4 regions of the Streptomyces sp. NPDC002773 genome follow, and region 1 is predicted to be linked to each of the others. Evidence: riboswitches for the same ligand, from Rfam matches in the RefSeq annotation. Region 1 holds a riboswitch; each other region holds the start of a gene.
What was found. Region 1 has a riboswitch for cobalamin ahead of ABT034_RS08790 (cobalamin biosynthesis protein). Riboswitches for the same ligand answer to the same signal wherever they lie in the genome.
Positions count from the first base shown of each region.

Region 2: it holds a riboswitch for cobalamin, as region 1 does, so the genes downstream of both, ABT034_RS24785 (ribonucleoside-diphosphate reductase subunit alpha) here and ABT034_RS08790 (cobalamin biosynthesis protein) in region 1, are expected to answer to the same signal.
Region 3: it holds a riboswitch for cobalamin, as region 1 does, so the genes downstream of both, cobN (cobaltochelatase subunit CobN) here and ABT034_RS08790 (cobalamin biosynthesis protein) in region 1, are expected to answer to the same signal.
Region 4: it holds a riboswitch for cobalamin, as region 1 does, so the genes downstream of both, ABT034_RS13685 (energy-coupling factor ABC transporter permease) here and ABT034_RS08790 (cobalamin biosynthesis protein) in region 1, are expected to answer to the same signal.

Region 1 covers NZ_JBEOVO010000005.1:61,636-68,456, reverse strand. The annotation lists gene ABT034_RS08795 (cobyric acid synthase) at 1-1,102, opposite strand, end outside; gene ABT034_RS08790 (cobalamin biosynthesis protein) at 1,099-2,082, opposite strand; cobalamin riboswitch at 2,114-2,256, opposite strand; gene ABT034_RS08785 (hypothetical protein) at 2,370-2,591, opposite strand; gene ABT034_RS08780 (inorganic phosphate transporter) at 2,604-3,872, opposite strand; gene ABT034_RS08775 (alpha/beta hydrolase) at 4,278-5,405, shown strand; gene ABT034_RS08770 (hypothetical protein) at 5,518-6,821, shown strand, end outside.
Region 2 covers NZ_JBEOVO010000023.1:16,675-23,495, reverse strand. The annotation lists gene ABT034_RS24805 (LuxR C-terminal-related transcriptional regulator) at 1-667, shown strand, start outside; gene ABT034_RS24800 (DUF3311 domain-containing protein) at 792-1,055, shown strand; gene mctP (monocarboxylate uptake permease MctP) at 1,052-2,683, shown strand; gene ABT034_RS24790 (GNAT family N-acetyltransferase) at 2,798-3,298, shown strand; cobalamin riboswitch at 3,354-3,485, shown strand; gene ABT034_RS24785 (ribonucleoside-diphosphate reductase subunit alpha) at 3,619-6,000, shown strand; gene ABT034_RS24780 (ribonucleotide-diphosphate reductase subunit beta) at 6,114-6,821, shown strand, end outside.
Region 3 covers NZ_JBEOVO010000002.1:140,384-147,204, reverse strand. The annotation lists gene ABT034_RS03280 (cobalt-precorrin-6A reductase) at 1-24, shown strand, start outside; gene ABT034_RS03275 (serine hydrolase) at 122-1,678, shown strand; gene ABT034_RS03270 (precorrin-2 C(20)-methyltransferase) at 1,686-3,176, opposite strand; gene ABT034_RS03265 (precorrin-8X methylmutase) at 3,173-3,826, opposite strand; gene ABT034_RS03260 (ferredoxin-like domain-containing protein) at 3,823-5,103, opposite strand; cobalamin riboswitch at 5,192-5,331, shown strand; gene cobN (cobaltochelatase subunit CobN) at 5,371-6,821, shown strand, end outside.
Region 4 covers NZ_JBEOVO010000008.1:189,729-196,549, forward strand. The annotation lists gene dhaK (dihydroxyacetone kinase subunit DhaK) at 223-1,215, shown strand; gene dhaL (dihydroxyacetone kinase subunit DhaL) at 1,242-1,874, shown strand; gene ABT034_RS13680 (PTS-dependent dihydroxyacetone kinase phosphotransferase subunit DhaM) at 1,871-2,299, shown strand; cobalamin riboswitch at 2,363-2,595, shown strand; gene ABT034_RS13685 (energy-coupling factor ABC transporter permease) at 2,625-3,323, shown strand; gene ABT034_RS13690 (energy-coupling factor ABC transporter substrate-binding protein) at 3,320-3,751, shown strand; gene cbiQ (cobalt ECF transporter T component CbiQ) at 3,758-4,507, shown strand; gene ABT034_RS13700 (energy-coupling factor ABC transporter ATP-binding protein) at 4,504-5,373, shown strand; gene ABT034_RS13705 (FAD-dependent oxidoreductase) at 5,491-6,821, shown strand, end outside.

The DNA of each region.
Region 1 (6,821 bases):
GCCCGAGCCCGTCGACGGCGCCCGCCCGCGACTCGACCTCGTCCTCGATGTGCTCGCCGAGGACCTGGAAGCCGCCGCAGATGCCGAGCACCGGCCGTCCCTCGGCCGCGCGCCGGGCCAGCTCGTCCGCCAGACCCCGCTCCCGCAGCCAGGCGAGCGCCGCCACCGTCCCGCGTGTGCCGGGCACGACGACGAGGTCCGCGTCGACGAGCTCCTCGGGCCGGTCGACGAACCGAACCACCACACCCGGCTCGGCCGCCAGCGCGTCGACGTCCGTGAAATTGGACATCAGCGGTACGGCGCAGACGGCGACCCGCAGGACGTCCGCGCCGACCGGCGGCGCCACGACCGACTCCCGGACCGTGCCGCGCAGCGAGACCCGCAGCCCGTCCTCCTCGTCGATGCCGAGCCCGTGCGCGTACGGCAGGACGCCGAAGGTCCGGCGCCCGGTGAGGCCGTACAGCATGTCGAGCCCGGGTTCGAGCAGGGTCACATCGCCCCGGAACTTGTTCACCAGATAGCCCGCGACCAGCGACTGGTCCTCGGGCGAGAGCAGCGCCGTCGTGCCGAAGAACTGTGCGAAGACCCCGCCCCGGTCGATGTCGCCGACCACGACCACGGGCAGCTTCGCGGCCCGTGCGATGCCCATGTTCACGATGTCGGTGCGCCGCAGGTTGATCTCGGCCGGGCTGCCCGCGCCCTCGCAGATCACCGCGTCGTACGTGCTCCGCAGCTCCTCCAGGCACGCGAGGACCGGCTCGAACAGCTCCTTCTGCCGCCCCCCGTGGTAGCCACGCGCGCTCAGCTCGCCCACCGGTTTGCCCATCAGGACGACCTGGCTGGAACGGTCGCTGCCCGGCTTGAGCAGCACCGGGTTCATCAGCGCGGTCGGCTCGACGCGCGCGGCCTGCGCCTGCATGGCCTGGGCACGGCCGATCTCCGCGCCCTCCCTCGTCACGAAGGAGTTGAGGGACATGTTCTGTCCCTTGAACGGCGCCACCTTCAGGCCCTTGCGGACCAGCCAGCGGCAGATGCCGGCCGTCACGACGCTCTTGCCGGCGTCGGACGTGGTCCCGGCGACGAGCAGCCCCCCACCCCTCATGCGTTCCTCCGCTTCCACGCGCTCACGATCAGCCGGCCGCCCACGCAGGCGGCCAGGGTCAGTCCGGTGACCCGGCGGGACAGCTGGACCGCCCGGTCGATGTCGGCGACCTCGACGGGCCGCCCCTCCCCGTTGAGCACCGGCCGGTGTTCGACCCGGCCGCCGTACGAGAGCGTCCCCCCGAGCCGTACGCCGAGCGCGCCCGCGAAGGACGCCTCCACCGGGCCGGCGTTGGGGCTCGGGTGCTTCGGGGCGTCCGCCCGCCAGGCCCGTACGGCCCCGCGCGGATCGCCGCCCGCCACCGTCGCGAGCGCGGCCGTCAGCCGGGCACCGGGCCAGCCGGCCACGTCGTCGAGCCGGGCCGAGGCCCAGCCGAAGCGGCGGTGGCGGGGCGACTTGTGGCCGACCATCGCGTCCAGGGTGTTGACGGCCCGGAAGCCGAGCAGGCCGGGCACGCCCGCGACCGCGCCCCAGAAGAGGGCGCCGACGACGGCGTCGGAGGTGTTCTCGGCGACCGATTCGACGACCGCGCGGGCCATCGCGGGCCCGTCAAGGGACTGCGGGTCGCGCCCGCACAGGTGCGGAAGGCGTTCCCGGGCCACTTCGAGGTCCCCGGCGGCGAGCGCGCCGCCGATCGCGCGGGCCTCCCGGCCCAGGGTCGTACCGCCGACGACGGCCCAGACGGAGACCGCGGTCAGCGCCGCGGAGGCGGCCGGCCGGTTCCGTACGGTCCGTGCGGCGAGCGCGCCGAGGGCGGCGGTGGAGCCGGCGCAGACGGCGGTGTGCAGGGCGCCCCAACCGCGGTGGTCGCGGTGGAGCCGCTGTTCGACCGCGGCGGCCGCCCGGCCGAAGGCGGCGACGGGATGTCCACGGCGGGGGTCTCCGACGAGCAGGTCGGCGGCGAGACCGGCGGCCGCGCCCCACGCGAAGACGCCGGGGGATCGGAAGGGACGGAAGGGTCTGCGGCCGCGGCCGGGCATGGCGCATGTCCTCACTCAGGGTCCGCGCCCTGGATCGACGTGACCGGCGGCGAGAGTTCCTGACTCCCGGACCCTTCGGATCCGGTCACAGTGGCGGGACCGCGCCGGATTCGCACCGGACTTCCTCTACTGCCGCCGTAATGGCCTCGGCAGTCCACCACGCCCGGGAACAGCCGTCAACTCACCCTTGACCTGCACCGCGTCACTGTGCGAAGCACCACAAACACGACGGCCGGGCGGCCCGTACCCGAAGGTACGGACCGCCCGGCCGAGGGGCCGCGGGACCGTCAGACGACGATCAGGTAGATGCCGTACGCCACGGCCGCGAGGCACAGGGCGAAGCAGGCGTAGGCGCCGGTGCGGGCCAGGGCGGCGGAGCCTCCCTGGGCGGCGGCCTGCTCCTGCTTGGAGAGGCCGATGATGCCGAGGGTGAAGAGGCCCACCAGGGCTACGGTCGCCGCGAGGCTGACTCCGAAGACGGAGCCGAGGGCTGCCCAGTCGATCTTCATGTCGTTCGTTCCTTACACCGCTGCGGCGGGGGCCTGGGGAGCGGCCGGGTCGGTGGGAACCGGCGCGGGGATGGTGGTCTTGAGGTCCTCGTCCGCGACGGCGGCGAAGGAGCCGGCCGTGGGCGGCGGGGTGACGGCCGCCATGGCGGTGGTCACCACACCCGCGGGCTCGGCGTCGAGGTCGTCGGCGGTGACGTTGTGGTGGTCGACCGGCTTGCGGCGGGACAGCGACCAGATGACGGCCGAACCGCCGACCAGGAGGACCGCGACGGCGGCGATGCCCCAGGGGCCCTGCTTGGTGAGGAACTCGGCACCGGCGCCGACCAGGCCCGCGGCGGGCAGGGTCAGACCCCAGGCGACGAACATCCGGGTCGCGGTGGACCAGCGGACGACACCGCCCTTGCGGCCGAGGCCCGCGCCCATCACGGCACCCGAGCAGGACTGGGTGGTGGAGAGGGAGAAGCCGAGGTGCGAGGAGGCCAGGATGACCGTCGCGGCGCTGGTCTGGGCGGCGAAGCCCTGCTGCGGCTGGAGGTCGGTGAGGCCCTTGCCCATGGTGCGGATGATGCGCCAGCCGCCGAGGTAGGTGCCGAGGGCGATCGCGACACCGGCGGCGACGATGACCCAGAGGGGCGGGTTCGAGCCGGGCGCGACGACGCCCTGGGTGACGAGCGCCAGGGTGATGATGCCCATCGTCTTCTGGGCGTCGTTGGTGCCGTGGGCGAGGGAGACGAGACCGGCGGAGGCGATCTGGCCGACCCGGTAGCCCTTGGCGGTGTGCTTCTCGTCGGTCTTCGCACCGATCTTGTACGTCAGCCTGGTGGCCAGCATCGCGGCGAGACCGGCGACGAGCGGCGCGGCGATCGCGGGGATGAGGACCTTGGTGACGATGGTCGGGCCGTTGACCGCGGACCAGCCGGCCGACATGACCGCGGCGCCGATGAGGCCGCCGAAGAGGGCGTGGGACGAGCTGGACGGCAGGCCCAGGAGCCAGGTCAGCAGGTTCCACAGGATGGCGCCCACGAGCGCCGCGAAGATCACTTCTGTGCGAATGCCCTCTTCGTTGATGATCCCGCCGGAGATCGTCTTGGCGACCTCCACGGACAGGAACGCGCCGACGAGGTTCAGCACGGCGGACATGGCCACCGCCGTCTTCGGTTTGAGAGCACCGGTCGAGATGGTCGTGGCCATCGCGTTGGCGGTGTCGTGGAAACCGTTCGTGAAATCGAACACGAGAGCTGTCACGACCACAATGGCGAGCAGCAGCGTGATGTGTTCCATTTACCCAGGCAATCGTTTGACGTCAGTGGCTAGCCGAACGTAGGCAACCTGAGTGAACGGAAGGTGAACTGGGTCCGGCGTTGTGGTGACCCGATCCGGTGTCAAGGGATTCCGCTTACGGTCCCGGCGGGCGAGCTGTCCACGATGCGGTCACCCCGCAACCCCGGGTAATCCCGGCCTTCACCGGGCACATGCGACCTGCCCCGGTTCCTCCCCGGCCGCCCCGTTCCGCTCCCTGGACCGCACCACCCGACCGGGCGACCCCGCGGACGAGACCCATGTCACTCGCCGGAGTGGCCCGAGGGGCCCTCGCGTCCTTCCCGGAATGGCCGGAAGAAGTCCCTGCCCGGCCCCGGCCGGGTCCGCCCGGTGGCAGGCCGCCCCCACCCTGCCGACACTGGGAGCGTGCGCCCGGCTACAGCGACGGCAGCGGCCGTCACCACCCTGCTCGGTGTCGGCGCGGTCGCGGTCGCGGCCGGCCGGTACGCCAGCGACGCCGCCCTCAAGGCGCCGTCCGGACCATCCCTGCCCGGGGACCCACGCCTCACCGTGCACGCCACCGGCGCCGAGCGGATCACCCTCACCCGCAGCCTCGCCTCGCTGCGCCCCGGCACGTACGGACTCGAGGGCCCCGACCTGCACGCCGTCGTCGGCCCCGTCCTCGAACGGGTCCCCCACACCGCCGACACCGTCGTCCGGCGTCTGGAACGGGTCGAACTCGGCGCGCTCGGCCCCGGCGCCCGCGTCCGGTTCACCCCCCAGCTGCACCGCGGCACACCGCTCGGCGCCCTCGGGCTCGCCCACGAGGACGTCGAGATCCCCGGCGAGCTCGGCCCCCTGCCCGCGTGGCTGGTGCCAGGACCCCGCCCCACCTGGGTGATCGCCCTGCACGGCCTCGGCACCACCCGCGAGCATCCGCTGAACGTCGTCCCCTTCTACGCGCGCCGCAGGATCCCCGTCCTCGTCCCCGCCTACCGCGGCGACGAAGGGGCGCCCGCCACCCCGGACGGCCTGGCCCGGTTCGGCGACTCCGAATGGCGCGACGTCGACGCCGCCATCCGCTACGCGATCCGCCGGGGCGCGGCCACCGTCGTCCTGCACGGCTGGGGGACCGGGGCCTCGATGGCCCTGCGCGCCGCCGCCGAGTCGGGGGTGCGCGACCGGATCGCCGGCCTCGTCCTCGACTCCCCGGTCCTGGACTGGGAGGCCACCCTCCGCAACCTCGCCGCGGCCCGGCACGTCCCGGCCCCGCTGCTCCCGCTCGCCGTCCGCGCCGCCCAGGGCAGGACCGGACCGCACGGCGACCTGCTCAGGGCCGCCTCCGCGCCCGGCGCCCTGCGCGTCCCGGTCCTCCTCCAGCACGGCCCCGACGACACCATCGCCCCCTGGGAGCCGTCCCTCGAACTCGCCGCCCGCCGCCCCGACCTGGTCTCCCTCCAGACGGTGCGGCAGGCCCCGCACGCGGCCATGTGGAACGCGAACCCCGTCCGCTACGAGGAGTCCCTGCGCCGCTTCCTCACCCCGCTCCTCTAGAACCTCCGCATCACCTCCTCCCGGGCCCGCCTCCGCGCCCGCCCAGGGCCCGTTCCGGCGGCCCGGCCGATTCCGATTGGGCTTTCGGGCCGTCAGCGGGAAGACTGCTCCCGTGACGTCTCGAAAGCCCGATGAACCATTGGCGCGCAACTCCAGACTCCGACTCGTCCGCCCACGGGCGCTCGCCACCGCCCGACGGGCCGTGACGACCCGGCGCACCCGGCCGGCGCCGCGGCCGCCCGAGGGCACTCCGCCCCGCGCGGAACTCGCCCGCCAGGCCCGGCACGTCCTCGCCGACGCCGTACGGATCGCCCGCTGGGCCGCCGTCGAGCGCGGCGCCGAAGCGGCCGCCCGCACCGGCCACGGGCCCGTCACCGCCCAGGAACGGGCCGCGGCCGCACTGGACCTGACGCCCGGCCAGGTCCGCGCCGGCTGGGACCGCGCCCGCCTCGCCGGGCTCGTCGAGCTCCACGGCGGCACCGCACGCCCCGGCTGGCGGCTGCACGCCTGGGACCGCGACGACTCCGCCGTCCTGCGCGGCTGGGTCGCCCTCTTCGACGCCTGGTCCCTGGTCCACCCGGCGCCCGAGGACGTCCGGCCGAGCGCCGTCGCCGAGGTCGTCGAAGCCGTCCCGCAGGTGCTCTCGCTGCTCCAGCTCTCCCAGGGCCCGGTCCTCGTCCCCGCCCTCCTCGACCTGCTCGGCCAGCGCGTCGAGGAGCTGCGCGAGGAGCGCTGCGAGGTCCCGGCCGCCGACCCGGCGTCCGAGGCCGCGGGCGCCCCCGGCGCGGACCACGGCACGGACGGGCTCCCCGCCCTCCTCGACTGGGCGCTCGAAGGCCTGGCGGCCGTCGGCGCGCTCACCCTCGACCCCGGCGCGGAGGGGCGCCACGCCACCCTGACCCCGCTCGGCAACTGGGCGGTCTGGGTCAAGCTGGAGCAGATCTGCGTCGCCGCGCAGAGCCCCGCCGGCAACATCGAGCAGTCCGCGGGGGACATGCTCCGCGGCTGCGCCCGGCTCACCCCGGGACCGGCCCGCGCCGAGTACCGCGCCTGGCTCGCGGCCCGCACCCTCTCCAGCGCCGTGGGCGAACTCCTCGCCGTCGCCCGGGGCGAGGACGCCCTGCTGCGCGGCCTCGCCTTCGAGGCGCTCCGGGTCGTCGGTGCCCCCGCGGAGGCCGAGGTGCGGGCCACCGTCGCCGAGCCCTCCCTGCGGCCGTACGCGCTGCTCTGGCTGGCCGAGTACGAGGGCGCCGACCCCGACGACGCCCAGGAGGTCCTCACCCGCGAGGAGTCGACCTGGCTCTGGGTGGACACGGCCGCGGCCGTCGCCGACCACGGCGAGAGCGAACTCCTCGTCCGGCACCTCGACTCGGCGGTGCAGGGCACGGTCCCGGCGCTGCTCGACGAGATCCGGGC
Region 2 (6,821 bases), on a different contig from region 1:
GGACGACGGCGCGGCCCGGCACGACGTGGTGCACCGGGTCGTGGGCCTCGACAACGTCCGCGAACGGCTCGAGGACCTGGCCGCGAACGTCCGCACCGAGTGCCTCTCGCTCCTCCCGGGCGGCGCCCAGCTCCCCGACACGATGGACGCGAGCCAGCCGCTCGACCAACTCGCCCTGGAACGCGGCGTGAAGATCCGGTCGATCTACCAGGAGAGCTTCCGCAACGACCCGCCGACCGTCGAGTACGTCCGCTGGTACTGCGAACTCGGCGGCGAGGCGCGGACCGTGCCCGTCGTCCCCATGCTCATGGTGATCGTCGACCGCGAGGCCGCGCTCGTACCGGTCGACCCGGAGGACGGACGCGCGGGCGCGCTCGAAGTCCGCAGCCCCGGCCTCGTCCACGCGCTCATGGTGCTCTTCGACCGCCTGTGGGACACGGGAACCCCGTTCGGCGAGGCCCCGCGCCGCGACGAGCACGACCTCTCCCCGCAGGAGCGGGAGTTGCTCATGCTGCTCGGCATCGGCTGCACGGACGACATCGCCGCCCGCCGACTCGGCGTCTCCCTGCGGACCGTGCGCCGGATGAGCTCGGAGCTGATGAACCGGCTCGGCGCCCGCAGCCGTTTCGAGGCGGGGGTACGGGCCACCAAGGAGGGCTGGCTCTGACCTCGGGCCCGAGGGGATACCGACGAATCACTTCCGTTATGCGGACAGGGGTTCCATGGAGCTGAGCAGTCGCCTAGATTTCCCCAGCATTACCCAGGTGATCAGCGAGGGGACGGCAACCGGCATGTCAGACGCGCCAGATACGGCACAAGGGAAACAACCCGCCATCACACCCATGCGGGTGGTGATCGGACTCTGTCTGTTCGCCCCGTTCGTGGCGATGCTCTGGGTGAGTTCCTACGCGAAGACCGAACCGCTCTTCGCCGGCATCCCGTTCTTCTACTGGTACCAGATGCTCTGGGTGCTGATCTCCACCGCGCTCACCATGGTTGCCTACAAGCTGTGGCAGATCGACCAGCGCGCCCGCAAGGGAGGTGACGCACGATGAAGGACGTCACAGGCGTGAACGGCGTCGCGCTCGCCGTCTTCATCTTCTTCTTCCTGGCCGTCACGGTCATGGGATTCCTCGCCTCGCGCTGGCGCAGGGCCGAGAACGAGAACAGCCTCGACGAGTGGGGCCTGGGCGGCCGCTCGTTCGGCACCTGGGTGACCTGGTTCCTGCTCGGCGGCGACCTCTACACCGCGTACACCTTCGTCGCCGTCCCGGCGGCCATCTACGCGGCGGGCGCGGCCGGCTTCTTCGCCGTGCCGTACACGATCCTGGTCTACCCGCTGATCTTCACCTTCCTGCCGCGCCTGTGGTCGGTCTCGCACAAGCACGGATACGTCACCACCTCGGACTTCGTGCGCGGCCGCTTCGGCTCCAAGGGCCTCTCGCTCGCGGTGGCGGTCACCGGCATCCTCGCCACCATGCCGTACATCGCGCTCCAGCTCGTCGGCATCCAGGCCGTCCTGGACGTGATGGGCGTCGGCGGCGGCGAGACCACCCACTGGTTCATCAAGGACCTGCCGCTGCTCATCGCCTTCGGTGTCCTCGCGGCGTACACGTACTCCTCGGGTCTGCGCGCCCCCGCGCTCATCGCCTTCGTCAAGGACACCCTGATCTACATCGTCATCGCGGTGGCGATCATCTACATCCCGATCAAGCTCGGCGGCTTCGACGAGATCTTCGCCAAGGCGGGCGAGACGTACGCGCAGACCAACGAGGCGACCGGCAAGCCGCGCGGCTCGCTCGTCCCCGGCGAGGCCGGCCAGTGGACGTACGCGACGCTCGCGCTCGGCTCGGCGCTCGCGCTCTTCATGTACCCGCACTCCATCACGGCGACCCTGTCGTCCCGGAGCCGTGAGGTCATCCGCCGCAACACCACGATCCTGCCGCTGTACTCGCTGATGCTGGGCCTGCTCGCGCTGCTCGGCTTCATGGCGATCGCCGCCGGGATCCAGGTGAAGAACGGGCAGCTCGCCATCCCGCAGCTGTTCGAGACGATGTTCCCGGACTGGTTCGCGGGCGTCGCGTTCGCCGCGATCGGCATCGGCGCGCTCGTCCCGGCCGCGATCATGTCGATCGCCGCGGCCAACCTCTTCACCCGCAACATCTACAAGGACTTCATCAAGAAGGACGCGACCCCGGCGCAGGAGACCAAGGTCTCCAAGATCGTCTCGCTTCTGGTGAAGGTCGGCGCGCTCGCCTTCGTCCTCACCATGGACAAGACCGTCGCCATCAACTTCCAACTGCTCGGCGGCATCTGGATCCTGCAGACCTTCCCCGCCCTCGTCGGCGGCCTCTTCACCCGCTGGTTCCACCGCTGGGCGCTGCTCGCCGGCTGGGCCGTCGGCATGCTCTACGGCACGGTCGCCGCGTACGGGGTCGCCAGCCCCACCCAGAAGCACTTCGGCGGCTCCTCGGCCGAGATCCCGGGCATCGGCGAGATCGGCTACATCGGTCTCACCGCCTTCGTCCTCAACCTCGTCGTCACGGTCGTCCTCACCTTCGTCCTCAAGGCCGTCAAGGCCCCGGAGGGCATCGACGAGACCTCCCCGTCCGACTACACGGCGGACGCCGGAGACGCCGGCGTGCAGACCAAGATGCCGAAGCTCGGCGCCGACACGCACTGACCGGCCCCACGGCCGCGACGCGCTGACCCGGCACACAGCCGCACCCGAAGGGCCCGGGATCCCCGCCATGGGATCCCGGGCCCCTTCGCGTCCCCGTGGAGGCACACTTCCCTCATGGACTTCACGATCAGGGCGGTACGGCCCGAGGAGTACGAGACGCTCGGGGAACTCACCGCGGGCACCTACCTGGACGACGGACTGCTGAAGTACGGGGCGCAGGACTTCTATCTGGACGTGCTGCGGGACACCGCGCGGCGGGCGCGCGAGAGCGAGGTGCTCGTCGCCGAGGACGCCGAGGGGCGGCTCCTCGGCGGAGTGACCTTCGCCACCGGCAACACCACCTGGGCGGACATCGCGGTCGCCGGCGAGGCCGAGTTCCGCATGCTCGCCGTCAGCCGGGAGGCCCGCGGCCGAGGCGTCGGAGAAGCCCTCGTACGGGCCTGTATCGAGCGCGCGAGGGCCCTCCCGGGGTGCGAGCGCCTCGTGCTCTCCACGGACGCGAAGATGGTCTCGGCGCACCGGATCTACGACCGCCTGGGCTTCGTCCGCACCCCGCACCGCGACTGGGAACCGACCCCGGGCCTTCTGCTGCGCACCTACGCCCTGGAGTTCTGACACCGGGCGGCGACACAACATGTGGGGGGTGCCATGAGCGGCGCCCCCCACATGTATGCTCGTGCTCGCTGTCGACGCAGGGGAATCCGGCGCGAATCCGGAACTGTCCCGCAACGGTGTGCTTCCTACGGATACGACCCATTCGTACGAGGTGAGTCCGACAACCTGCCGACAGCGCGCCCGGTCCGTCCGTTCCGGGTGCCACTGACGTCCGGGCCTCGCGGAGTGGGCCGGTGGAAGCGTCGCGTCCGGCGTTACGGATGCCCGCATGCCCGCCTTCCCCCGCCGCGGCCCCGAGCCGAGCGAGGGAGAGCCCCCACGTGACCATCGCGCCCGCCGATCCGGCTTCCGCCGAGGCTTCCGCGGTCGAGAGCGACGGCCCCGGGACCGTGCTGCTGCGGACCCTGACCGACCTCACCGCCGATCTCCCCGACACCGACCCCGGCAAGGTCGCCGCCGCCGCGCTCCGCGGCCGCAGCGCCGCGTCGGACGAGGCGGAACTGCGCGAGCTGGCCACCGAGGCGGCCGCGGGTCTGATCGCGGAGGACCCGGCGTACTCCCGGCTCGCCGCCCGGCTCCTGACGGTCACCATCGCCGACGAGGCGGCCGGCCAGGGCGCGTACTCCTTCTCCGCCTCCGTCGCCGTCGGCCACCGCGAGGGCCTGATCGCCGACCGCACCGCCGAGTTCGCCGCCCTGCACGCGGCCCGCCTCGACGCGACCATCGACCGGGCCGGCGACGACCGCTTCGGCTACTTCGGCCTGCGCACCCTCTACTCGCGCTACCTGCTGCGCCACCCGATCACCCGCAAGGTCATCGAGACCCCGCAGCACTTCATGCTCCGCGTCGCCTGCGGCCTCGCCGAGGACGACAGCACGCGCGCGCTCGACGAGGTCACGGCGCTGTACGGCCTGATGAGCCGCCTGGACTACCTCCCCTCCTCCCCCACGCTCTTCAACTCCGGCACCCGCCACCCGCAGATGTCCTCCTGCTACCTCCTGGACTCCCCGCAGGACGAGCTGGACTCCATCTACGACCGCTACCACCAGGTGGCGCGCCTCTCGAAGCACGCGGGCGGCATCGGCCTCTCGTACTCCCGCATCCGGGCCCGCGGTTCGCTGATCCGCGGCACCAACGGGCACTCCAACGGCATCGTGCCGTTCCTGAAGACCCTCGACGCCTCCGTCGCCGCCGTGAACCAGGGCGGCCGCCGCAAGGGCGCCGCCGCCGTCTACCTGGAGACCTGGCACGCGGACATCGAGGAGTTCCTGGAGCTCCGCGACAACACCGGCGAGGACCAGCGCCGTACGCACAACCTGAACCTGGCGCACTGGATCCCGGACGAGTTCATGCGCCGCGTCAACGCCGACGCCGACTGGTCGCTGTTCTCCCCGGCGGACGTGCCCGAGCTGGTCGACCTGTGGGGCGAGGAGTTCGACGCCGCCTACCGCGCCGCCGAGGCCAAGGGCCTGGCCCGCAAGACGATGCCGGCCCGCGACCTGTACGGCCGGATGATGCGGACGCTGGCCCAGACCGGCAACGGCTGGATGACCTTCAAGGACGCCTCGAACCGTACGGCCAACCAGACCGCCGAGCCCGGCACGGTCGTCCACTCCTCCAACCTGTGCACCGAGATCATCGAGGTCACGAACGACGGCGAGACGGCCGTCTGCAACCTGGGCTCGGTCAACCTGGGCGCGTTCGTGGACGCCTCGTCCCAGGACATCGACTGGGAGCGCCTGGACGCGACCGTCCGCACCGCCGTCACGTTCCTCGACCGGGTCGTCGACATCAACTTCTACCCGACCGAGCAGGCGGGCCGCTCCAACGCCCGCTGGCGGCCGGTGGGCCTGGGCGCGATGGGCCTCCAGGACGTCTTCTTCCAGCTGAAGCTGCCGTTCGACTCCGCCGAGGCCCGCGCGCTCTCGACGAAGATCTCCGAGCGGATCATGCTCGCCGCGTACGAGGCCTCCGCCGACCTCGCCGAGCGCAACGGCCCGCTGCCGGCCTGGGAGAAGACCCGTACGGCCCGCGGTGTCCTGCACCCCGACCACTACGACGTCGAGCTGAACTGGCCGGAGCGCTGGACGGCGCTGCGCGCCCGCATCGCGTCGACCGGCATGCGCAACTCCCTCCTCCTCGCCATCGCGCCGACGGCGACCATCGCCTCGATCGCCGGCGTCTACGAGTGCATCGAGCCGCAGGTCTCCAACCTCTTCAAGCGCGAGACGCTCTCCGGCGAGTTCCTCCAGGTCAACTCCTACCTGGTCGACGAGCTGAAGAAGCTCGGCGTGTGGGACGCGCAGACCCGCGAGGCCCTGCGCGACGCCAACGGCTCCGTCGCCGGCTTCACCTGGGTTCCGGCCGAGGTCCGCGAGCTGTACCGCACGGCGTGGGAGATCCCGCAGCGCGGCCTGATCGACATGGCCGCGGCGAGGACCCCGTTCCTGGACCAGTCGCAGTCCCTGAACCTCTTCCTCGAAACCCCGACCATCGGCAAGCTGTCGTCGATGTACGCGTACGCCTGGAAGCAGGGCCTGAAGACGACGTACTACCTGCGCTCCCGCCCGGCGACCCGGATCGCCCGCGCCGCCCAGGCGTCGACGACCGCCGCCCCCATCCCCGTCCAGCAGGCGGCCCCCGACGCGGACGCCCTCGCCTGCTCCCTCGAAAACCCCGAGTCCTGCGAGGCCTGCCAGTAATGAGTGCCCACCCGTCGCCCGACCGCCACCCCTCAACGACGGCGCTGCGCGCCGGCACCTCTTCTTCCGACAAGAACCTCCTCGACCCGGGCTTCGAACTGACCCTCCGTCCGATGCGCTACCCGGACTTCTACGAGCGCTACCGCGACGCCATCAAGAACACCTGGACCGTCGAGGAGGTCGACCTCCACTCGGACGTCGCCGACCTCGCCAAGCTCACCCCGGGCGAGCAGCACATGATCGGCCGCCTGGTCGCGTTCTTCGCGACGGGCGACTCGATCGTCTCGAACAACCTGGTCCTCACGCTCTACAAGCACATCAACTCCCCGGAGGCGCGCCTGTACCTGTCGCGCCAGCTGTTCGAGGAGGCCGTGCACGTCCAGTTCTATCTGACGCTGCTCGACACCTACCTGCCCGACCCGGACGACCGCGCGGCCGCGTTCGACGCGGTCGAGGAGATCCCCTCGATCCGCGAGAAGGCGCAGTTCTGCTTCCGCTGGATGGACTCGGTAGAGAAGATCGACCGCTTGGAGACCCAGGCCGACCGCCGCCGCTTCCTCCTGAACCTGATCTGCTTCGCCGCGTGCATCGAGGGCCTGTTCTTCTACGGCGCCTTCGCCTACGTCTACTGGTTCCGCTCCCGCGGCCTGCTCCACGGCCTGGCGACGGGCACCAACTGGGTGTTCCGGGACGAGACGATGCACATGAACTTCGCCTTCGAGGTCGTGGACACCGTCCGCAAGGAGGAGCCGGAGCTCTTCGACGACGCGCTCCAGCAGCAGGTCACCGACATGCTGAGGGAAGCCGTCGAGGCGGAGCTG
Region 3 (6,821 bases), on a different contig from region 1:
GCGGCCTGGGCGCGGTCGCGGTAGAAGGCTCTCCCGGACCTGTTCCTCACGGGTTCCGGACCGGTTCCTCACTCGTTTCCCTCCGCGCGACAGCCGATTCCCCCCGGCGTTCAATGGAGGAATGGGAACCGTCCGATGGCTTGCCACGGCGGGGCTCGCGGCGCTGGTGTTGGGCGCCGCTCCGAGCCCCTCGCCCACCCCGACGCCCGAACCGCCCCCGGCGCAGCCGCCGCCCGTCCTCGACCGGGCGGACGTGGACCGGGCCGTCGGCCGCCTCGACGCCGATGTCACGGCGATGATGAAACGCACCGGGCTCCCCGGGGCGTCCGTCGCCGTCGTGTACGACGACAAGGTCGTCGCCCTCAAGGGCTACGGGGTACGTGAGGTGGGCAAGGCCACCAAGGTCGACGCCGACACCGTCTTCCAGCTGGCCTCGGTGTCGAAGCCGATCGCCTCCACCGTCGTCTCGGCGGCCGTCGGCGTCGAGGGCTGGCAGAAGCCCGTCGCCCCCGAACTGCCCGAGTTCCGGCTGAAGGACCCGTGGGTGACCTCCCATGTGACGGTCGCCGACCTGTTCTCGCACCGCAGCGGCCTGCCCGACCACGCGGGCGACCTCCTGGAGGACCTCGGCTACGACCAGGAGTACATCCTGTCCCACCTGCGGTACGAGCCCCTGGCACCGTTCCGCGCGAGCTACGCGTACACCAACTTCGGTCTGACGGCGGCGGCCGAGGCCGTCGCCGCGGAGAAGGGCGTGCCGTGGGAGAAGCTCGCCGAGGACATGCTCTACAAGCCCGCCGGCATGAACGACACCAGCTCCCGCTTCCAGGACTTCGCCTCGAACGCCGACCGGGCCGTCGGCCACGTGAAGGAGGCCGACGGGACCTGGAAGCCGTCCGTACGCGACCCGGACGCCCAGTCCCCGGCGGGCGGCGTCAGCTCCTCGGCCCGTGACATGTCGACCTGGCTGCGGCTCCAGCTCGCGAACGGCACCCTCGGCGGAAAGCGGATCGTCGCCGAGGACGCCCTCGACCTCACCCACCACCCCGAGAGCGTCGCCTCGCCCGCGCACGCGCCGGCGGGCCGGACCGGTTTCTACGGGCTCGGCTGGAACGTGTCGTACGACGACGAGGGGCGGCTGCGGCTCTCGCACACCGGCGCGTTCGCGCTCGGCGCCCACACCAACGTGACGATGCTGCCGGGCGAACGGCTCGGGATCGTCGTCCTCACCAACGGGGCGCCGGTCGGCGTCGCGGACGCCGTCGCCCTCGGCTTCTTCGACACCGTGCAGGACGGCCGGCCGAGCCGCGACTGGGTGCCGCTCGTCGACGCGGTCTACCAGCAGCAGGCGGACGCCGACCGGTCGCAGACGGACTATGCGAAGCGGCCCGCCGACGCCGCCCCCGCGAAGGCCGCCGACGCCTACACCGGCACGTACACCAGCGACTACTTCGGCAGGCTCACGGTGGCCGAGGAGGGCGGCGGCCTGGTCCTGCGCCTGGGGCCGGAGCCCCAGACGTACCGGCTCACGCACTACGAAGGCGACACGTTCAGCTTCCCGACCCGCGGCGAGAACGCCGTCGGCCCCACCGGCGTCACGTTCTCCCCGGACGGGAAGACCGTCCGCGTCGAGTACCTGGACCAGGAGGGCCTGGGCACCTTCACCCGAAGCCGCTGAGCACCCGTCACCCGTAACGCCGCGGCGTCCACGTGATCGTCCGGCCGTCGGGCCGTTCCACCGCCCGGGTCTGGCTCGACCCGATGAGCAGCAGGGTCCGCATGTCGACCTCGGACGGCTCCAGGGTCTTCAGGGTCACCACCCGGACCGACTGCTCGGGGCCGCCGACGTCGCGGGCGACGACCACCGGGGTCTCGGGCGACCGGAGTTCGAGCAGGAGGTCGCGGGCGGCGGCCACCTGGTGCGTACGGGACTTGGAGCCCGGGTTGTAGAGCGCGAGGACCAGGTCGGCGTCGGCGGCGGCGCGCAGCCGGGCGGCGATGACGTCCCAGGGCTTGAGCCGGTCGGAGAGCGAGATCGTCGCGTAGTCGTGGCCCAGGGGGGCGCCCGCGGCGGCGGCGGCCGCGTTGGCGGCGGTCACCCCGGGGAGGACCCGTACGGGCACGTCCGCGTACGCCGGTTCGCAGGCCACCTCGAGGACGGCCGTCGCCATCGCGAAGACGCCGGGGTCGCCGCCGGAGACGACCGCGACCCGGTGGCCGCGCCGGGCCAGGTCGAGGGCGAACTCGGCCCGCTCGGACTCGACCTTGTTGTCGGAGCCGTGCCGGATCTGCCCGGGGCGCAGGACCGGCACCCGGTCCAGGTAGGTGGTGTAGCCGACGAGCACGTCCGCGTTGACGAGCGCGCCGCGCGACTCGGGGGTGAGCCAGGGTGCGCCGGCCGGGCCGGTGCCGACGACGACGACCTCGCCCCGTTCCCGTACGGGAAGGGCCTGGTCGATACGGGAGGGGAGGACGGCGACGGAGAAGTACGGGACGGACGCCGGGTCGACGTCCGTCAGCCGCTCCGTCCGCTCGCCCGCCATGAACGCCCGCTCCACGTACCGGGCGTCGTCGAGCCGGCCGGCCCGCTCCAGGGCCCGCTTCACGGTGGGGAAGGTGCGGCCGAGCTTCATCACGACCGCCGAGTCGGTGCCCGCGAGCCGGGCCGTCAGCTCGTCCTCCGGCAGGGTGCCGGGGATGATCGTGAGGACCTCCTCCGCCTCGCACAGCGGCTCGCCGAGGCGGGCCGCTGCGGCGCTGACCGAGGTGACGCCGGGGATGACGGTCGTGTCGTAGCGGTCCGCGAGCCGCTTGTGCATGTGCTGGTACGAGCCGTAGAACAGCGGGTCGCCCTCGGCGAGGACGGCGACCGTGCGCCCTGCGTCGAGATGGGCGGCGAGGCGGGCCGCGGCCTCCTCGTAGAAGTCGTCGAGGGCGCCCCGGTAGCCGCCGGGGTGGTCCGTGGTCTCCACGGTGAGCGGGTACATCAGCCGCTCCTCGATGTGGTCCTCGCGGAGGTGCTCGGCGGCGATCGAACGGGCGATGGAGCGGCCGTGGCGGGCCGAGTGGTACGCGATCACGTCGGCGGCGGCGATGGCCTTCACGGCTGCCACGGTCATCAGGTCCGGGTCGCCGGGGCCGAGGCCGACGCCGTACAGCTTGCCGGGCGCGGTCACTGCTGGATCTCCGCTTCGTGGGCGAGCGCGTTGATCGCGGCGGCCGTCATCGCGCTGCCGCCGCGGCGGCCGCGGACGACGAGGTGTTCAAGGCCGAGGTCCTGGGCGGCCAGGGCGTCCTTCGACTCGGCGGCGCCGATGAAGCCGACCGGTATGCCGAGGACGGCGGCGGGCTTCCCCGCCCCCTTGGCGATCATCTCCAGGAGGTGGAAGAGCGCGGTGGGCGCGTTGCCGATGGCGACGACGGAGCCTTCGAGGCGGTCCCGCCACAGTTCGAGGGCGGCGGCGGAGCGGGTGGTGCCGAGCTCGGCGGCCAGGCCCGGCACGGACGGGTCGGAGAGGGTGCAGATCACCTCGTTGTCGGCGGGCAGCCGCTTGCGGGTGACACCGCTGGCGACCATCTGGGCGTCGCAGAGGATCGGCGCGCCGCCGCGGAGGGCGGCGCGGGCGCTCGCGACCACGCCGGGGGAGTAGGCGATGTCCCGCACGAGGTCGGTCATGCCGCAGGCGTGGATCATCCGGACCGCCACCTGGGCGACGTCGGCGGGCAGGCCCGCGAGATCCGCCTCGGCGCGGATCGTGGCAAAGGACCGGCGGTAGATCTCCGCCCCGTCCTTCTCGTAGTCGAACATGGTGTCGCTCTCGCTCATCTCGTGGGGGTTGCCGGGCCGCGGGCCGCCGCGACGGCTTCTGACAGGGAGGTACGGGAGGCGGGGACGCCGTCCACCAGGTAGGTGTCGTCGCCGGTGGCGAGGACCTCGATCCGGTCGCCGTACGGGTGCCCGCAGCCGCGTGCGCACCCGGAGAAGTGCACGGGAAGCCGCCCCGCGGGCGCGGCGAGGGCGTCCGCCCGTACGTCGGCGAGAGACTTGGCGCAGCCGGGCCGCCCGGTGCAGACGGTGACACCGGCGCCGGGGGCGTCGGGCCGGGTGATCAGGCCGTACGACTCAAGGCGCGCGAGCCGGTCGTGAGCCGTACGCGTACCGGCGCCGACGACGACCACCCCGCGCCACGGCGTCAGCCGCACCTCGTCGGCCGGAAGCAGGGCCCGCAGCTGAGCGGCGGTCAGCCGGCCGAGCGGCGCGAGGACGTAGAGCGCGCCGCTCCGGAGCACGCCGGGGGCGGGCGGCGGGGACGCGGGCAGGGGCGGTACGGGTACGGGCTCGGGTACGCGTACGGGTTCGCGGCCGGGGTCGGCCACGGGCTCCGTCGTGATGCCCGCCGCCGTCAGGGCGCCCGCCCAGTCCGGCGCGTGGTCGTCGGGGAGTTCCTGGGGGCGCCAGGCCCCGTTGCCGGCCGCCTCGGCCGCGTCGAGGAACGCGAGGGCGGCGGCGAGGGCGGCACGGACGGCGTCGGCGGCGGCGAGCCGGAAGACCGTCGGGCCGAGCCGCAGCAGGACGGACCCGTCCTCTCCTGCGACCAAGCTCACATCCCCGCCGAGCGGGGCGACGTCACCGCGCCCGTCGTCCAGGACGAACAGGAACCGTCCCGAGAGGGCCGCCGCCCGGGGCTCGGCGCACAGTGCGGCGTCCAGCCGGCGCGCCCACAACTGCACGTCCCCGTGGCCGAGTCCGTCGAGTCCCGCGGTGGGCGAGGCGACGATGTTGCGGACGCGTTCGTGGCTGGGGGAGGGCAGCAGGCCCGCCTCCGCGAGGAGCGCCGCGAGCTCCGCCCCGCAGTCGTCCGAGAGGCCCCGCAGCTCCGCGTTGCCGCGCGAGGTGATGCTGATCCGCCCGTCGCCCAGGGTCTCCGCGGCGGCCGCGAGCACCTCGACCTGACGAGGCGTCAGGCGTCCGGCGGGCAGGCGGAGTCGGGCCAGGCGGCCGTCCTCGGCGAGGTGCAGGCGCAGCGCCCCGGGGCAGGCGTCGCCACGGTCCCGTATGCGAGCTTCGCCCGCTCCGGGCGTCGTGGGTGGGGTGGGCGGCATGGCGGCGAGCATACCGACGGGGAACGGCGCGGCCACCGGGTGTGACCAGACCGACCCGGCGGCCCGCCCCGGGCCGCGGGCGGCACGATCTAGGATGCAGATCGGCATGGGGTCCCAGGACCCCGGGGAGGAAGCCCGGTGAGATTCCGGCGCGGTCCCGCCACTGTGAGCCCGTACCAGGCACGACGGAACGGGTGAGTCAGGAACTCCTGCCGTCCATACGACCACCCGGGGCGCGGACAACCCCGAGGAAGGCCTGCGCTCGCCATGCTTCTGCTGCTGTCGCACTCCGACACCGACCTGCTCAGTGCCCGCGCGGCGAACGCTGCCTCGGCCGGCGGCCCGGTGGAGTACCGCTTCGCCAACCCGGCCCGTCTCCCCCTCGCCGAACTGCCCGGCCTCCTGGACGGCGCCGACCTCGTCGTCGTACGGCTCCTCGGCGGTCTCCGTTCCTGGGAGGAGGGCCTGGACGCGCTCCGCGCCGCCGGAAAGCCCGTGGTCGTCCTCAGCGGCGAACAGGCGCCCGACGCACAGCTGATGGAGGCGTCCACCGTCCCCATCGGCGTCGCCACCGAGGCGCACGCCTACCTCGCGCACGGCGGCCCCGGCAACCTGGAGCAGCTCGCCCGCTTCCTCTCCGACACCGTCCTGCTCACCGGCCACGGCTTCGAGGCCCCGGCCGCCGCCCCCACCTGGGGCCCGCTGGACCGGGTCGCGAAGAACGACAGCGGCCCGACCGTCGCCGTGCTCTACTACCGCGCCCACCACATGAGCGGCAACACCGGCTTCGTCCGCACTCTGTGCGAGGCGATCGAGGACACCGGCGCGCAGGCGCTCCCGCTGTACGTGGCGTCCCTGCGCGCGCCCGAGCCGGAGCTGCTCGACCGTCTCCGTACCGCCGACGCCATCATCACCACCGTCCTCGCCGCGGGCGGCACCAAGCCGGCCGAGGCGCAGGCCGGCGGCGACGAGGAGGCCTGGGACGCGGGGGCGCTCGCCGCGCTCGACGTGCCGATCCTCCAGGCGCTGTGCCTGACCGGTTCGCGGTCCGCGTGGGAGGAGAACGACGAGGGCCTCTCCCCGCTGGACGCCGCCAGCCAGGTCGCCGTGCCCGAGTTCGACGGCCGGCTGATCACCGTCCCGTTCTCCTTCAAGGAGATCGACGAGGACGGTCTGCCCGCGTACGTGGCGGACGCCGAGCGCGCCGCCCGCGTCGCCGGGATCGCCGTACGGCACGCCCGCCTCCGGCACATCCCGAACGCCGAGAAGAAGCTGGCGCTCGTCCTCTCCGCGTACCCGACGAAGCACTCCCGCATCGGCAACGCCGTCGGTCTCGACACCCCCGCGTCCGCCGTCTCCCTCCTGCGCCGCCTCCGTGAGGAGGGGTACGACTTCGGGCCCGTGGAGGACCTCCCCGGCCTCGTCTCCGGCGACGGCGACGAGTTGATCTACGCCCTCATCGAGGCCGGCGGCCACGACCAGGACTGGCTGACGGAGGAGCAGCTCGCCCGCAACCCGGTCCGTATCCCGGCCGCCGACTACAAGCGCTGGTACGCGACCCTGCCCGAGGAGCTCCGCACCCACGTCGAGGAGCACTGGGGTCCGGCGCCCGGCGAGATGTTCCTCGACCGCTCGCGCAACCCGGAGGGCGACATCGTCCTCGCCGCCCTGCGGCGCGGGAACCTGCTCATCCTCATCCAGCCGCCGCGCGGCTTCGG
Region 4 (6,821 bases), on a different contig from region 1:
CTTTGCTGCGGCAATGTCGATATCGTCCGAGCCGGGAGTCTCCATCGCCGCCCATCAAGGCGACGCACTGTACTGACGCTCCATCACTGAAGTCAGCATCAGCACCGACAGACGGCGCTTCCAGCCGCCGTGCAGCGCCGAGATCATCCATCCTGAGAACACCTCCTGATCTGCGAAGACACGAGTCAAAGGCCCTTCCGCTCGAATGCCGAGGAGACAGCCATGAGGATGCTCATCAACGTTCCGGAGACCGTCGTCGCCGACGCGTTGCGGGGGATGGCGGCCGCGCATCCCGAGCTCACCGTCGATGTCGAGCGGCGGGTCGTGCTGCGGCGGGACGCGCCCGTGGCGGGGAAGGTCGCGCTGGTCTCCGGCGGCGGGTCCGGGCACGAGCCCTTGCACGGGGGGTTCGTGGGGCCCGGGATGCTCGCGGCCGCGTGTCCCGGGGAGGTGTTCACCTCGCCGGTGCCCGATCAGATGGTGCGGGCCGCGGCGGCCGTCGACAGCGGCGCCGGGGTGTTGTTCGTCGTCAAGAACTACACCGGCGACGTCCTGAACTTCGAGATGGCGGCGGAACTCGCGGAGGACGAGGGCATCCAGGTCGCCAAGGTCCTCGTCGACGACGACGTCGCCGTCACGGACAGTCTCTACACGGCGGGCCGGCGCGGCACCGGCGGCACGCTCTTCGTCGAGAAGATCGCGGGCGCCGCCGCCGAGGAGGGCGCCCCGCTGGAGCGGGTGGAGGCGATCGCCCGCCAGGTCAACGCGCGCTCCCGGTCCTTCGGCGTGGCCCTCGGCGCCTGCACCACCCCCGCCAAGGGCAGCCCCACCTTCGATCTCCCCGACGGGGAGCTGGAGTTGGGCGTCGGGATCCACGGCGAACCGGGTCGTGAGCGGCGGCCGATGATGACCTCACGGGAGATCGCGGACTTCGCCGTCGACGCCGTCGTCGAGGACCTTCGACCCTCCGGGCCGGTGATCGCACTGGTCAACGGCATGGGCGCGACCCCGCTGCTCGAACTGTACGGCTTCAACGCCGAGGTGCAGCGCGTACTCGGCGAGCGGCGCGTGCCGGTGGCCCGTACCCTCGTCGGCAACTACGTGACCTCGCTCGACATGGCCGGCTGCTCGGTGACGCTGTGCGAGGTCGACGAGGAGCTCCTCCGCCTGTGGGACGCGCCCGTGCAGACGCCCGCGCTGCGCTGGGGCCGGTGAGACGAGGGATGGGAGAGGGGACCGACATGACGGAGATCTTCGGCGCGGACTTCCTGGTGCGCTGGCTGGCCGCGGTCGCCGAGGCCGTCGACCGTGAGGCGGACCGGCTCACCGAGCTCGACTCCGCCATCGGCGACGCCGACCACGGTGCCAATCTGAAGCGGGGGTTCGCCGCCGTCACCGAGACCCTGGCGAAGGAGCCGCCGGCCACGCCGGGCGCGGTGCTGACCGTCGCCGGACGGCAGCTGATCTCCACCGTGGGCGGCGCGTCGGGGCCGCTGTACGGCACGCTGCTGCGCCGTACGGGCAAGACGCTGGGCGACGACGAGCGGGTGACCCGCACGCGGTTGGCGGAGGCGCTCGGCTCCGGCGTGGCGGCCGTCTCGCAGTTGGGCGGCGCCCAGGTCGGCGACAAGACCATGCTGGACGCGCTCGTCCCTGCCGTGGAGGGTCTGCGGGAGTCGTACGGGGCCGGCCGCGCCGCCGCCGAGGAAGGCGCCCTCGCGACCGTACCGCTACGGGCGCGGAAGGGCAGGGCCAGTTATCTGGGCGAGCGGTCGGTGGGGCACCAGGACCCGGGGGCGACCTCGTCGGCGCTGCTGTTCGCCGCGCTCGACGACACCGCGCGGACGACCGCGCGTACGGAGGGGGTGTCATGAGTGCCACGACCGGAGGCGCGGCGGCCGCGCCCGTGGGCATCGTGCTCGTCTCGCACAGCGCCGCCGTCGCCACCGCCGTGGCCGAGCTTGCGCGCGGGCTCTCCGGCGGGGGTGACCTGGCGCCGGTCGTCCCCGCGGGCGGGACCCCGGACGGGGGGCTCGGGACGAGTTCCGAGCTGATCTGCGAGGCGGCGAAGGCCGCGGACCGGGGCGCCGGGGTGGCGGTCCTGGTCGACCTGGGGAGTGCGGTGCTCACCGTGAAGGCGCTGCTCGCCGAGGGCGACGAGCTTCCCGGCGGCTGCCGTCTGGTGGACGCGCCGTTCGTCGAGGGCGCGGTCGCCGCGCTGGTCACGGCGAGCGCGGGCGGCGACCTCGACGCGGTGGCGGCGGCGGCCTCGGAGGCGTACGCCTACCGCAAGGTGTGACGGCCTGGAGTACCGCGTGGAGCGACTGCGTGGAGTGAGCGAGAAGCCGCACCGGGTGGCGACCGTGTTGTGATGTACCTGGTCAACGCACTAGTGTCACAGGGCCTTGGTGTTCGGGAAACCGGTGCAGTACCGGTGCGGCCCTCGCCACTGTGATCGGGAGGTCCGGCTCCACCCCCGCGGGTTCCACCCTCGGGGAAGCCACTGGACCGCGACGGGAGACCGTCGTGGTGTGGGAAGGCGGAGTCGGACGTATGACCGTCAGCCAGGAGACCGGCCAGGGTGCGTTGTCCATCCACGAGGTGCTGGAGAGGGTCTCCCAACCATGCATATAGCCGAGGGGTATCTGCCCCCTGTGCACGCGGCCGCCTGGGGCGTCGCGTCCGCACCGTTCATCGTCCACGGGGTCCGCGCGCTGACCCGCGAGGTCCGGTCCAACCCCGAGTCCACTCTTCTGCTCGGCGCCGCCGGCGCCTTCACCTTCGTCCTCTCGGCGCTCAAGCTGCCGTCCGTGACCGGCAGTTGCTCGCATCCGACGGGCACGGGTCTGGGCGCGATCCTGTTCCGGCCGCCGATCATGGCGGTGCTTGGGACGATCACCCTGCTCTTCCAGGCCCTGCTGCTCGCCCATGGCGGGCTCACCACGCTCGGCGCGAACGTCTTCTCGATGGCGATCGTCGGCCCCTGGGCGGGATACGGGACGTACTGGCTGCTGCGCCGGTCCGGTACGCCCCTGATGGTCGCCGTCTTCTTCGGCGCGTTCGTCGCCGACCTGTCGACGTACTGCGTGACCAGTGTGCAGCTGGCGCTCGCCTTCCCCGACCCGGGGAGCGGTATCGCCGGTGCGCTCGCCAAGTTCGGCGGGATCTTCGCCGTGACGCAGATTCCGCTCGCGGTGAGCGAGGGCCTGCTGACCGTGCTCGTGATGCGGCTGCTCGCGCAGTCCAGCAAGGGCGAACTGATCAGGCTCGGCGTCCTCGGCGGGCGCACGGCCAAGCGGCGCGAGGAGGCGGCCACGCGATGAGCCGGAACGCGAAGATCAATACCCTGTTGCTGCTCGTCGTCGCCGCGCTCGCGGTCCTGCCGCTCGCGCTGGGGCTCGGGGACCACAAGGAGGAACCGTTCGCCGGGGCGGACGCTGAGGCGGAGGTCGCGATCACCGAGCTCCAGCCGGACTACGAGCCGTGGTTCACGCCGCTGTACGAGCCGCCGTCCGGGGAGATCGAGTCCGCCCTGTTCGCCCTCCAGGCGGCGCTGGGCGCCGGTGTCCTGGCGTACTACTTCGGTCTGCGGAAGGGACGGAGGCAGGGGGCCGCACGCGCCGGGGCGACCGGGACGGACGGGGACGGCGAGACCACGGACGTCCAGGCCACGGCCGTCACGGATCGCGCGGTCACCGGGCGCGGCGCCGAGGAGCCGGGAGGCTCGGCCGCCGACCGGCGGGGCGCGTAGCCGCCGATGCTGCCGATCGACGCGGCGGCGCACAGCAGTCGCTGGCGCCGCCGCCATCCCGCCGAGAAGGCGCTGCTCGGCTTCGGTCTGACCCTGTGCGCGGTCTGTCTGCCGCCGTGGCCGGGGGCCGTGCTCGTGGCCGCGGCCACGCTCGGTGTGCTGCTCGGTCCGGCCGGTGTGCCGGGCCGGGCGCTGTGGCGGGCTTTCCGCATCCCGCTCGGTTTCTGTGTCACGGGCGCGATCCCGCTGCTCTTCGAGGTGGGCGGCGCGCGGGGGCTCGTCGCATTCGCCCCCGGAGGCCCGGTCCAGGCGGTCGAGCTGCTCCTGCGGACCGCGTCGGCGTCGCTCGGGGTGCTGCTGTTCGCGTTCACGACGCCGGTCTCCGACGTCCTGCCCCGGCTCGTACGGGCGGGGGTGCCGGCGCCGGTGGTGGACGTGGCGCTCGTGATGTACCGGATCATCTTCCTGCTGCTCGACTCCCTGGCGAAGATCCGGCAGGCGCAGGCGTCCCGGCTCGGGCACACCACCCGGGCCGCGACCTGGCGTTCGCTCGCCGGTCTCGGCGCGACCACGTTCGTGCGGGCCTTCGACCGGGCGCAGCGCCTGCAGTCGGGTCTTGCCGGGCGGGGGTACGACGGGACGCTGCGGGTGCTCGTGCCCGTGTGCGTGGTGTCCCGCCGGTTCCTCGCCGCCACGGGCGCGCTGCTCGCGGGGCTCGTCGCCCTCACCCTCGTACTGGAAAGGTTCCTGCCGTGACGTCTTCGACGCCTTCGGTCCCTGCGGCTCCCGTGGTGGAGCTGGTGAACGCGGGCTTCGCCTACGAGGAGGGGCCGGCGGTCCTGTCGGGCGTGGACTTCTCGGTGGCGGAGGGGCGCGCGGTGGCGCTGCTCGGCCGCAACGGCAGCGGCAAGACCACCCTGCTCCGGCTCCTCAGCGGCGGGCTGCGCTGCGGGAGCGGGTCGCTGCTCCTGGACGGGGCGGAGGTGGCGTACGACCGGAAGGGGCTGACCCGGCTGCGGACCACCGTGCAGCTGGTGACGCAGGATCCGGACGACCAGCTGTTCGCGGCCTCGGTCGGCCAGGACGTGTCGTTCGGTCCGACGAACCTCGGGCTGCCCGAGGAAGCGGTACGGCTGCGGGTCCAGGAGGCTCTTGAGGCGCTGGACATCGTGGCGCTGGCGGACCGGCCGACGCATCTGCTGTCGTACGGGCAGCGCAAGCGGGCGGCGATCGCGGGGGCCGTCGCGATGCGGCCGAGGGTGCTGATCATGGACGAGCCGACGGCCGGGCTCGACCCGCACGGGCAGGAGCGGCTGCTCGACGCGCTCCAGCGGCTCCGGGAGTCCGGTACGACGGTGCTCATGGCGACGCACGACGTGGATCTGGCGCTGCGCTGGGCGGACGAGGCGGCGGTGCTCTCCCCCGCCGGTCTGCGTACGGGCCCGGTCGCCGAGCTGCTCGCGGACGACGCGCTGCTCGACGCGGCCCGGCTGCGGCGCCCCTGGGGTACGGCTGTGGCACGGCTGCTCCGTGCCCAGGGGCTGCTCGGCGCTGACGCACTGGAGCCTCGGACGCCGGAAGACCTGGACATGTGGGCGGGGACGCCCGTTGCTACCGACTAGTAGCCCCTTTGCTACCGAGTAGTAGATATCACGTCCCCGATCTTCTGCAACTAGTTGCACAACGGGAGGGGGTCCCCTACAACTGAGGTCGACGTTCCTGCGCGAGGAGGCGCCCGCATGACCCCGTACCCGCACCTGCTGAGCCCGCTCGACCTGGGGTTCACCACCCTGCCCAACCGGGTGATCATGGGGTCGATGCACGTCGGTCTCGAGGAGACCGAGCACGGCTTCGAGCGCATGGCCGCCTTCTACGCCGAGCGCGCCCGGGGCGGCGTGGGCCTCATCGTCACCGGTGGCATCGCGCCCAACGACGCCGGCCGTCCCTGGGACGGCGGCGCCAAGCTCACCACCCCTGACGAGGTCGCCGAGCACCGGCTGATCACCGACGCCGTGCACGCCGAGGGCGGCCGGATCGCGATGCAGATCCTGCACTTCGGTCGGTACGCGTACCACCCCGCCCTCGTCGCGCCCAGCGCCCTCAAGGCCCCCATCAGCCCCTTCGTACCGAACGAGCTGACCGACGCCGAGGTCGAGCAGACCGTCGAGGACTACGCCCGGTGCGCCGAGCTCGCCAAGGAGGCCGGGTACGACGGCGTCGAGGTGATGGGCTCCGAGGGCTACCTCATCAACGAGTTCATCGCGGCCGCCACCAACCAGCGCACCGACCGGTGGGGCGGCTCCTACGAGAACCGCGTCCGCTTCCCGCTGGAGATCGTCCGCCGCATCCGCGAGCGCGTGGGCGAGGACTTCATCCTCGTCTACCGCCTCTCCATGCTGGACCTCGTCCCCGGCGGCTCCACCCTGGAGGAGGTCGTCCAACTGGCCAAGGAGATCGAGGCCGCGGGCGCCACCATCATCAACACCGGCATCGGCTGGCACGAGGCACGCATCCCCACCATCGCCACCTCCGTGCCGCGCGGCGCCTACACCTGGGTGACCAAGAAGCTGATGGGCTCGGTCTCCGTACCGCTCGTCACCAGCAACCGCATCAACACCCCCGAGGTCGCCGAGGAGATCCTCGCCGACGGCCGCGCCGACCTGGTCTCGCTGGCCCGCCCCTTCCTCGCCGACCCGGACTTCGTCGCCAAGGCCACGGCCGGCCGCGCCGACACCATCAACACCTGCATCGGCTGCAACCAGGCCTGCCTCGACCACACCTTCAATCTGAAGATCACCTCCTGCCTGGTCAACCCGCGCGCGTGCCACGAGACCGAGCTGGTCCTCTCCCCCACCCGCCGCGCCAAGCGAATCGCCGTCGTCGGCGCGGGCCCGGCCGGTCTCGCCTGCGCCGTGTCGGCGGCCGAGCGCGGCCACGCCGTGACCCTCTTCGACGCCGCCGACGAGATCGGCGGGCAGCTGAACATCGCCAAGCGGGTCCCCGGCAAGGACGAGTTCGACGAGACGCTGCGCTACTTCCGCGTGCAGCTCGCCGAGCGCGGGGTCGAGGT